Regions from separate parts of the Aminobacter sp. BA135 genome, predicted to be linked through region 3. Evidence: riboswitches for the same ligand, from Rfam matches in the RefSeq annotation. Region 3 holds a riboswitch; each other region holds the start of a gene.
The links. Region 3 has a riboswitch for cobalamin ahead of SLT36_RS27165 ((2Fe-2S) ferredoxin domain-containing protein). Riboswitches for the same ligand answer to the same signal wherever they lie in the genome.

Region 1 (2,194 bases), 2.8 Mb from region 3:
CGTCGAGCGTCCGCCAGCCCTCGCCGCGGCGTCCCAGATGGATCGAAATGCGCTCACGCATCTCGTCGTCATAAGCCTGCGCCGTGGCAACATAGGTCCACGGCGCAGAAAAATGGGTGATGAGCCGCTCGGCATGCGCGCTCTTGCCGGAGCGCGCGCCGCCGAGCAGGAAGGTCAGCTTCTCAGGCAAGGCGGCCGTTCAGCGACGGCGCCGGTTCGCTCATGAAGCGGTTGCGCACATAGCCCGCCACCGCACCCAGAACGACCCAGAACACCAGATTGGTGATTGTGACGGCGACGACGAAGCTGTGGTGCAGGTCTGCCGGAATCGGCGACTCGTGGCTTTCCGGTTGCGGTGCACCGACGATGTGCGGCGCAACGATCAGCGCGACGCCGAGTATCGCCAGCGGCAGCGACTGCTTGAAGGCGATCAGCGCGAGACCCGCTGCGGTGGCGACGACGGTCAGCGTCCACCAGATCTGGCGTGCGCCAAGATCGGCGGCCGGCATCGCCGGCAGCTCTGGCGGCAGGCCAAGACCGGGAGCCAGGGTAAACACGGCAAAGCCGGCAAAGCCCCAGAACACGCCCTGGCGCCAGTTGGCGATGCCACCGGCAAACTCGGAAACGGCGACCAGGATCAGGCCGAAAGCGATGCCGCTGACAATATTGGCGAGCGCCGAATAGGCAAAACGTTCAGCGCCGTCGGCCGGAGCCCATGCTTCTTCCTCGGCTGGCGCCGCAGTCTGTGCCGCCGTGGTTTCGGCGCCGGCCGCAGGGGCGTTCGCCTCAGTGCCGGCAACTGGTGCCGCGGCGTGCTCATGGCCGCCGCCGGCGTTCTCATAGGTCTCCGCCTTGAGGATCAGCGGGACGGTTGCATAGGTCTGGAGTGCAGCAAGGACCACGCCGGCCAATAGCCCGCTGATCGCCGCGATGAACACGACGTTTCTGAAGATGGACATTGTTGGATCGCCTTGGTTAGTGGCAGGGGAAAGCCATCGAGTGGCGATAGTCGTGGGCAGCGTTGTGCACCACGTCCATATGCGAGAACCCGAGGAAGCCAACAACGAAAAGGCCGAGCAGCGCGGCAAGCGCCAGCTGCATGCTACGCGACTGCGAAGAGACGTCGGTGCCGAGAGCAGAAACAGTGTTCATCGTAAGTCCTTTCGCCCTCCACCCGAGGGCACAGAGATAAGTGCCTGTCGCCGGCAGGTCTCCTGGCTTGCGGATCGGCACCCTTCCCCGCCTTCCCGAAGCAAGCTTCAGTGGCATTTGGGGAGAGCTAACCGCATACAGTTGCGGGGGCAGCCACGGCTTCGGACCTTCAAATGGCCCTTACCGCATTCCCTCTTGATTCCGTTACGGAACCGACGACGCCGCAACTATAGAAACAAATGGCTTGGGCGGCAAACCAAATTCCGACGCCGCCGCGCTCGAAAGCGGCGTTCCGGCGATCATCCGCGGGCCACGATTCGCTCGGCCACCAGATGCTGGAGCCGCCACAGATGCCGGTCGTGGATCGCCCGCTGCTCGAGGTTGCTGACCACATTATAGAGGTAGTCCGCAGCCGAACCCCAATGGCCGCATGTCGTCGCCAGTCGCTCCGCCACCGCGTCCTCGCCCAGCGCGCCGGCATAGGCGTGGCCTTTGCGGTTGATGACGAAGGCGAGCGCGGTCAACGGACCTTCATCGGTGGCGAGATTCAGCCAGCGCGGCTTGTAGGTGGAGGGTTTCAGCGTCATCTCGCGGCGAAACAGCTTGTCCAGCTGCTCGCGGCGGTCGCCGTCCGTCAGCCTGAGCGCCACGCCCTTGCACTGGCCGCCACGATCCATGCCCATCATCAGTCCAGGCTCAGCCTTTGTGGCGCGCCAGCGGGTCATGTTGATGCAGAACGAACGGTGCCAGCCGCGTGCCAGCGCCACCCTTTCGTCGGTGTGCTCCACCTCGGGTTTCCAGATCAGCGATCCATAGGCAAACAGCCACAACGGACCATTGCCAGGGCGCGCGGCAAGCGTCTCGTCGATCATCACCTCATAGTCGGCGTCGTCGAGATGCATCGCATCGGGGTCGGGGCCCGTGTCGGCGACCTCGCGATGGCAACGCGCCACCAGCTCTTCGGTCAGCGCCATCTTTCGTCCGCTCATGCCCGCCCCATCAATTGCTTAACCCTGTGCACGACAGACAGTTCTGCTCTCTT
Region 2 (2,194 bases), 2.1 Mb from region 3:
CTGCAGCGGTTGCAACCGGCCCCGGGCCAGACCTCGTTCACGCGCCAGCAGGTACCGCTCGGCCTTGGCCACGCAGTGTGGTGCGCGCGCGAGCTGGTCGGCGACGAGCCCTTCGCGCTGTTGTTGCCCGACATGATCATGCAGTCGGAAAAGAGCTGCATGCGCGAGATGGTCGAGCTCTATGCCGAGACCGCCAACAACATCATCGCTGTCCAGGAATGCGACCCGGCCGAGGCGCACAAATACGGCATCGTCGGCAAGGGCAAGTCGGTTCACACCGGCTTCGAGATCGAGGGCATGGTGGAAAAGCCCAAGCAGGGCACGGCACCCTCGAACCTGTTCATCAATGGCCGCTACATTCTGCAGCCGGAGATTTTCAACATCCTGGCAAGCCAGGAGCGTGGCGCCGGCGACGAGATCCAGCTGACCGACGCCATGCTCAAACTCGAGAAGATGCAGTCCTTCTACGGCTATCATTATCGCGGCCGCACCTTCGACTGCGGCTCGCCGGAAGGTTTCGTCGAAGCCAACGTTGCCTTTGCCTTGTCGCGCTCCGATCTCAGCAGGAGCATGGCCGGCGTCATCGAAGGGCTGCTCGGCGAGATCAAGCCGGGCAAGTAAGCCACATGTCGCCTGTGCGTCAGGATTGGACGCACGGTGCGATGGCTTTCGGCCGCTGCTGCCGCTAGACATACCCTGCCAGGTGCCCGCAGCGATGCGGGAGAATCGGGAACACGGTGCAAATCCGTGGCGTGCCCAACGCTGTAAGAGGGACCGTAACGGCAGAGGCCACTGTTCATCCTGAACGGGAAGGCGCCGCAGACGGGTTGAACTCGAGCCAGAAGACCGGCCCGGCAGACATCGACCTCCGCATGGTCAGGCGGAGGGAACCGACATGCTCGCCAGGGGATATGCGATGCTTGCTGACCAGTTGAAGGCCGTTTCAGTCTGTTTCGATATCGCCGCACAGGGTGCCGTTTACCGCGCCATCTTCACGCGCCGCGACGTTCGCAGCCATTTTCTGCCTGATCCGATCGACGACGATGTGCTGGCGCGGCTGCTGCTGGCGGCCCATCACGCGCCGTCGGTCGGCTTCATGCAGCCGTGGAACTTCATCGTCATCAGAGATCGCGAACGACGCGAGCGGGTCCGGGACCTGTTCTTTGCGGCGCGGCAGCAGGAACTGCCTCAGATCGCCGAGGAGCGGCGGGAGCTGTACCGCAAGCTCAAGCTCGAAGGCATCTGCGAAAGCCCGCTCAACCTGGTCATCACCTGCGACCGCAGCCGTTCGGCAAACTCTCCGCTCGGGCGATGGCACAATCCAGAGATGGACCTCTTCAGCACCGTCTGCGCGGTTCAGAATTTCTGGCTCGCCGCGCGTGCCGAGGGCATAGGCGTCGGCTGGGTCAGCATCCTCGATCGCGAGGCGCTGAAGCAGTTGCTAGGCATTCCCGATCACGTCGTGCCGGTGGCCTATCTCTGCGTCGGCCACGTCAACGAATTCGCCGACAAGCCCGATCTCGAGCGCCATGGCTGGGGATGCCGTCTGCCGCTTGCCGAGCTGATCATGAGCGAGGTCTATGCGGGGCAGGGGGAGACGGCCTTGAGGGCCTCAGCCGCCGCGATCGGCGGTTTGCCCCAAGGTTAGCGCTGGATTTTCAACCCGACGAAGACGCTGTTGGTCTTGGCGTCGCGGAACGGCAAGGTGCTGTCGAAGGTCTCATGGCGCAGCTTGCCGGTCAGGCCGGCGTAGCGGTTGAGCCACCAGGTCAGGCCCGCTTCGGCACTCAGCCTCAGCTCGTGGTCGTTCGAGCTGGCATAGTCGCGGTAGCCGACGCCGCCGGCGAGGAATGCAGTCAGGTTGGAACGGATCTGCCGTTCGACGCTGAGGCGGCCGTTGTAGAGCACCGAACCGCTGTCGCCCGGGGTCGTCGATCCCTCGACGAAGGTTTCGCCGGTCAGGCCGACGATCGTGCCGCGCATCGGCGACCATCTGAGATCGGCGGCGATCGTCGCGGCCGAAACCGTCTTCAGCCGGTCGTCGTCGAAATCCTCCGAGATCCAGCCGGCCGAAATCTCGCCGCCGAATTTTTCGCCCATGTCGATCTCGACGCCGGCGCGGGCGCCGGTACGCTTGGACGAACGCTCGAAACCGGCGGTGTCGAAGCGCAGGTCATAGACCCGGCGGCCGAAT
Region 3 (2,194 bases):
CAGAGATCTTTGCGCCGCGATGTAAGTCTCGCGCCGACGCACCAACTCTTCGCGGACATCACGCCGCGAATAGGATACTTGAATTGCCATGACTGCCACCGCCCACTGAACTGATCTAGCCCTGCGCAATAGTCGCTGATGTTTCCCTTGGGTCAATTAGATCGATGGATTGACGTGGATCGCAACAGGCTGCGTCAGCCCATCAGACCTGTGCCCGACGACCCCAGGTGCCGCTGCCGCTGCTGAGCGTTTCAGCCTTGGCTTCCAGCCAGTTGCGGATATCGGCGGGAACATCCGTCGATCCGTTGAGTGGCGGATTGCGCGCCGTGCCTGGTAAAGACGTCGTGATAGTGGACGATCGACAACGGCAAGCGTTGCTGTTCGGCCGACACGATCCCCCTTGTTTTCAATAGGCCTTCACCGCAGCACCTGCTTGCGGCCGGTGGGGTGGTAGGCAAAGTCGTCGACCACCGCGCCGCCGAGCAGATGTTCGGTGACTATGCGGTCGACGGCGGCCTCGGTGACCCCGCCGTAATAGGTGCCTTCGGGAAAGACCTGCAGCACCGGTGCCAGGTTACAGGGGCCAAGGCAGGTCGATTTGGCGCTCATCATGCCGTCGCCGGTCACGCGCAGCTTCTGGCGGTCCTGCTGGTTGCGCAGGTGGCCCCAGATCAGGTCCGCGCCGGCGGCATTGCACGGGCCGCCCTGGCAGACCAGCACGCGGCGTTTCTGCGCCGGCACGAGCGAACCCTCCGGCGCCAGCCTGTCGAGCGGCGGGATGGGCGGCGTCGCGTCGGCACCGGTGACGAGGTCGGCCATCATTGCAGCCAGCAGCGGGCTTTCGGCGAGGCCCCGCGCGATGCGCACCGTCGGCCAAGGTGCCGCGTCCTCGGCCTGCCAGCGGCGCAGCGACTTGGTGAGCCAGGCATTGAAGCTGGGCTCGATCGGCAGCATCAGCGGCAGGATGAGGATATCGGAGAAATCCTGCTGGCGAAGTGCCGCAAGCGCCTCGCGCAGCGACGGCGTGCCTTGTTCGGTGAAGCCGAAGCTGGTGTGATCGACGCCGGGCAACGCCGCGGCGAGATCACAGAGCTGCTGCATCTGCCTGTAGGGCGCGGCAGCAAAGGCCGACCTGGCGACGAGCACGATGGCACGTCTGGCCTGGGACTGCGCGGTCTCAACTTCGGTATTGTGCAAACGATCGATCCCTGGCCTGACTGCGGTCGGGATTGTCGCAACGCATGTTGGTGGAAGGCGATGGCCGATAGCGCCGCCTGCACGAACCTGCGCTCCGGTGGTACACCCCGCCCACGGAACATCACTCGGTCAGGCAGGTCTCCTGGCTCGCGGGTCTCGGCTCATTGCCTGCCTTCCCGGCCGTCGGCCAGTGACACAATCGGCAATGCGGCTCACCGCTTACAGTTGCGGGGCAGCTTCGGTTTCGCACCGAATTCCCTCTTAGCTTCCGCCCGAAAGCAGAAGAACCATAACCGCGCGGCAAGCTATATGCGGGCAGACGCAAGTCAAGGGTTGTCGATGGACAAGTACCTAGGCCAGCAATGCGCTGCCTTGCGATCGCCTGGTGTTGCTGCACATAGTCCGGCGATGGACGAAGATTGCCAAGCAGCCCTCCCGATCATGACCGTGCGCCATCGGGGCGCACCGGTAGAGACCGGAGATGGACATGCACCACAAGCGGAATAAGCCCAGGAATGCCAGGGCCGGCTGCCTTTTGTGCAAACCGCACAAGGCGAACGGCGCCTGCCCGAGGCATATAGACATGAAAATCGGCAACCGGCGTCGATATGAAGCGGGAAGCTCGCAGTTGCGATGTGAAGGCGTCCGCGGCTGATAAGCTTGTCTGCGCGACATCGGATGTGCGTGCGAGGGGACGCGCCCGCCCATTGATTGGGGGGGCAGGGCGGGCGCTAAGCTCGGGTGGTCCAAGGTGGGGTAAGGACGAGGTGAGCCTGTAGGTCGTTTAGAGGTTCCTAACGTAAGGTCAACCAACGCCAGCGAGCGGACGGCGCGGTCGTTCAACTTCTCGTGTAGAGCGGCTGGATCGCAAGCGGCGTCGAGCCCATCCAGGGCAATCTGAGCGGCCGTCCACCGGTGCGTTGCCAGGACACCGGCGAGTGTCGTGAGTTACCGCCAACGTGAAGACGCTGGGAACGGACACCAGGCGGGTCGCCAG
Region 4 (2,194 bases), 1.9 Mb from region 3:
CGCGCGGCAGGCGCAGATGAACGAGCACCCGCGCCTGCTGCGGATCGACCTCGGCGACAAAATGACCGAACGAGACCTTTTGCAGGATGACCATGAGCAGCGTCATCAGCCCCGTCTCGGCGATGCCGACGATGGCAACGCCGCCGGCGACCAGCAGCAGCACGAGCAGCGAACACAGGATGACAGCCGCCTTGCGATGGCCGGTTCGGCGGTAGCGGCTGGAAATGCCGTCGGATCGGCTTCGCGCGAAATCGGCGCTGCTCGCGATGTCCATGGTCGAAGGCTCCGGATTGGGAAAATCACGCCGCAGCCTCTCGGGCCGCGGCGTGCGGTCCGTCAGTTGGAGGCAGTGCCCTGATAGGTCATGGCGCCCTGGAACGGCAGGCCCTGATAGATCTCGATCCATTCCTTCATCGCCGCTTCGGGATCGACGTCGGTGAAGCGGTCGGGATAGAGCCACTTGGCGACCTGCAGCGCGCCGGTGACCTTGGACGAGCCGCCGGCGAGGTAGTAGTTGATCAGACGCACATTGCCTGCCTGCCCTGCCGGCGTGCCCGATATTTCTTCGCGGGCGACGATCGCCTTCCAGCTCTCGGCGAACTTGGCCTCGGGAATGGTCTGGTAGGAACCGGGCTGCAGCTTGATCACCAAGTCCGGCTTGCGGGCGATGATCTCCTCGGGATCGACAGTGAAGCTGTTTTCGTTGCCGCGCGACGACGGCTCCTTCTTGATGTCGATGTCGCCGAAGACATTGATGCCGCCGCCGGCCTCGATCATGTCATGCCAGCCAGAGCCAGGCGTGACGGTCACCAGGTCGCGCACTTCTTCGAGATAAACCTTCTTGCGCTCGACGCCCTTCAGCCGCTCGGCCAGCAGGTCCATGTACCTGGTGTAGTAGGCGTTCAGCGCGTCGGCCTTTTCCTTCTCGTCGAACAGCTTTCCGAACAATGTCACGTTCTCGACATGCTGCAGCGTGTCCCAGGCGGTAACGACAAGCACCGGAATGTCGAAGGCCTCGAGCTTACTCGCGGCCTCCTCGTAGACGCCGTTGCGCGGGATCATCACCACGTCGGGCTTGAGCGCCACGATCGCCTCGTAATTGGGCTGCGTCTGGCCTTGGCCGACAATGTCGGCTTCCTTGAACTGCGGCCAGTAGGTCGGATCCCGCATCGTGCTGGCATCGACGCCAACGACCTTGTCGATGGCGCCAATGGCACGGGCGAACTCGACCGCGTAGCGGTTGAAGATCACCGCGCGCTTGATCGGCAATTCCAGCTCGACCTTGCGACCGGCATCGTCGGTGAAGCTTTCGGCAGCGGCCGGAGCGAGTCCGATGGACGATGCCATGGCTAGTCCGAGCCACAATGTCCACTGTCTGATGTTCATGATCTCTCCTTGCTTGAAAGGGGTGCGCAACGCCTGGCGTTGCCATGCCCGGAAGGCGTCCGGGACGATAGGTCGAGGCGCGATGCCACGGCAGCAGGCGACGAATGCGTCTGCCCAAGCTTTCGATATTCTTGGGAAACCGTTCTTCCCGACATCGCCGCGCCAACCTCTGCCTGCCCTGGCGGGGATGCGGAAATGCAGACCTGGCGAAAGCCGCAAACGGGCCTCCGGACGGGAACCGGCATTCCTGTGGCACACCCCGACCACGGAATCTCACTCTGTCAGGCAGGTCTCCTGGCTCGCGGGTCCTAGCCTTGTCGCCCGTCTTCCCGGCACGAATGCCAGTGACACAGGGGCAATAGGCTCACCGCTTACAGTTGCGGGACAGCTCCGGTTTCGCACCGGATTCCCTCTTAGCTTCCACCTCGCGGCGGAAGACCATGACGGCGCCAACCTATCGACGGCCAAGGTAAAGTCAAGTTGCCATCCGGGACTATACAGGGCGGCATTTGCCTGAGCCGCGACGATGCTGGAGACCAGGTTGCGCGGAACTGCAAGCAGCGCAAACTGTTCTCCGGCTCAGCGAACCGGCGAAACGGTCACCGAGACGATCTGGAACGGCACCGCACCATAGGTGGCGACCGTCTGCTCGTGCTCCCACGCGCGGAATTGTCGCGACGGCCGCGCCGACAGCACCAACGCGCCATCCGCCTGGTCCGGCCGAATGGTACCGCGAAACCGCAAAGTCAGCCGGCCGCCTGATTTACCCAGCTTGCGATAGCGCAGCCGCGCGAAATGGCATTCGCCG

Region 1: another riboswitch for cobalamin. It lies ahead of SLT36_RS13630 (CbtB domain-containing protein); the one in region 3 lies ahead of SLT36_RS27165 ((2Fe-2S) ferredoxin domain-containing protein).
Region 2: another riboswitch for cobalamin. It lies ahead of bluB (5,6-dimethylbenzimidazole synthase); the one in region 3 lies ahead of SLT36_RS27165 ((2Fe-2S) ferredoxin domain-containing protein).
Region 4: another riboswitch for cobalamin. It lies ahead of SLT36_RS08610 (ABC transporter substrate-binding protein); the one in region 3 lies ahead of SLT36_RS27165 ((2Fe-2S) ferredoxin domain-containing protein).

The regions. Positions count from the first base shown of each region.
Region 1 is NZ_CP139572.1:2,808,152-2,810,345, reverse strand. It holds gene cobU (bifunctional adenosylcobinamide kinase/adenosylcobinamide-phosphate guanylyltransferase) at 1-190, opposite strand, end outside; gene SLT36_RS13635 (CbtA family protein) at 183-959, opposite strand; gene SLT36_RS13630 (CbtB domain-containing protein) at 976-1,152, opposite strand; cobalamin riboswitch at 1,188-1,384, opposite strand; gene SLT36_RS13625 (gamma-glutamylcyclotransferase) at 1,452-2,141, opposite strand.
Region 2 is NZ_CP139572.1:1,932,557-1,934,750, forward strand. It holds gene galU (UTP--glucose-1-phosphate uridylyltransferase GalU) at 1-621, shown strand, start outside; cobalamin riboswitch at 685-869, shown strand; gene bluB (5,6-dimethylbenzimidazole synthase) at 917-1,648, shown strand; gene SLT36_RS09435 (outer membrane beta-barrel protein) at 1,645-2,194, opposite strand, start outside.
Region 3 is NZ_CP139572.1:5,607,541-5,609,734, reverse strand. It holds gene SLT36_RS27165 ((2Fe-2S) ferredoxin domain-containing protein) at 418-1,197, opposite strand; cobalamin riboswitch at 1,313-1,505, opposite strand.
Region 4 is NZ_CP139572.1:1,750,731-1,752,924, reverse strand. It holds gene SLT36_RS08615 (FecCD family ABC transporter permease) at 1-274, opposite strand, end outside; gene SLT36_RS08610 (ABC transporter substrate-binding protein) at 337-1,386, opposite strand; cobalamin riboswitch at 1,655-1,844, opposite strand; gene SLT36_RS08605 (nucleotidyltransferase family protein) at 1,966-2,194, opposite strand, start outside.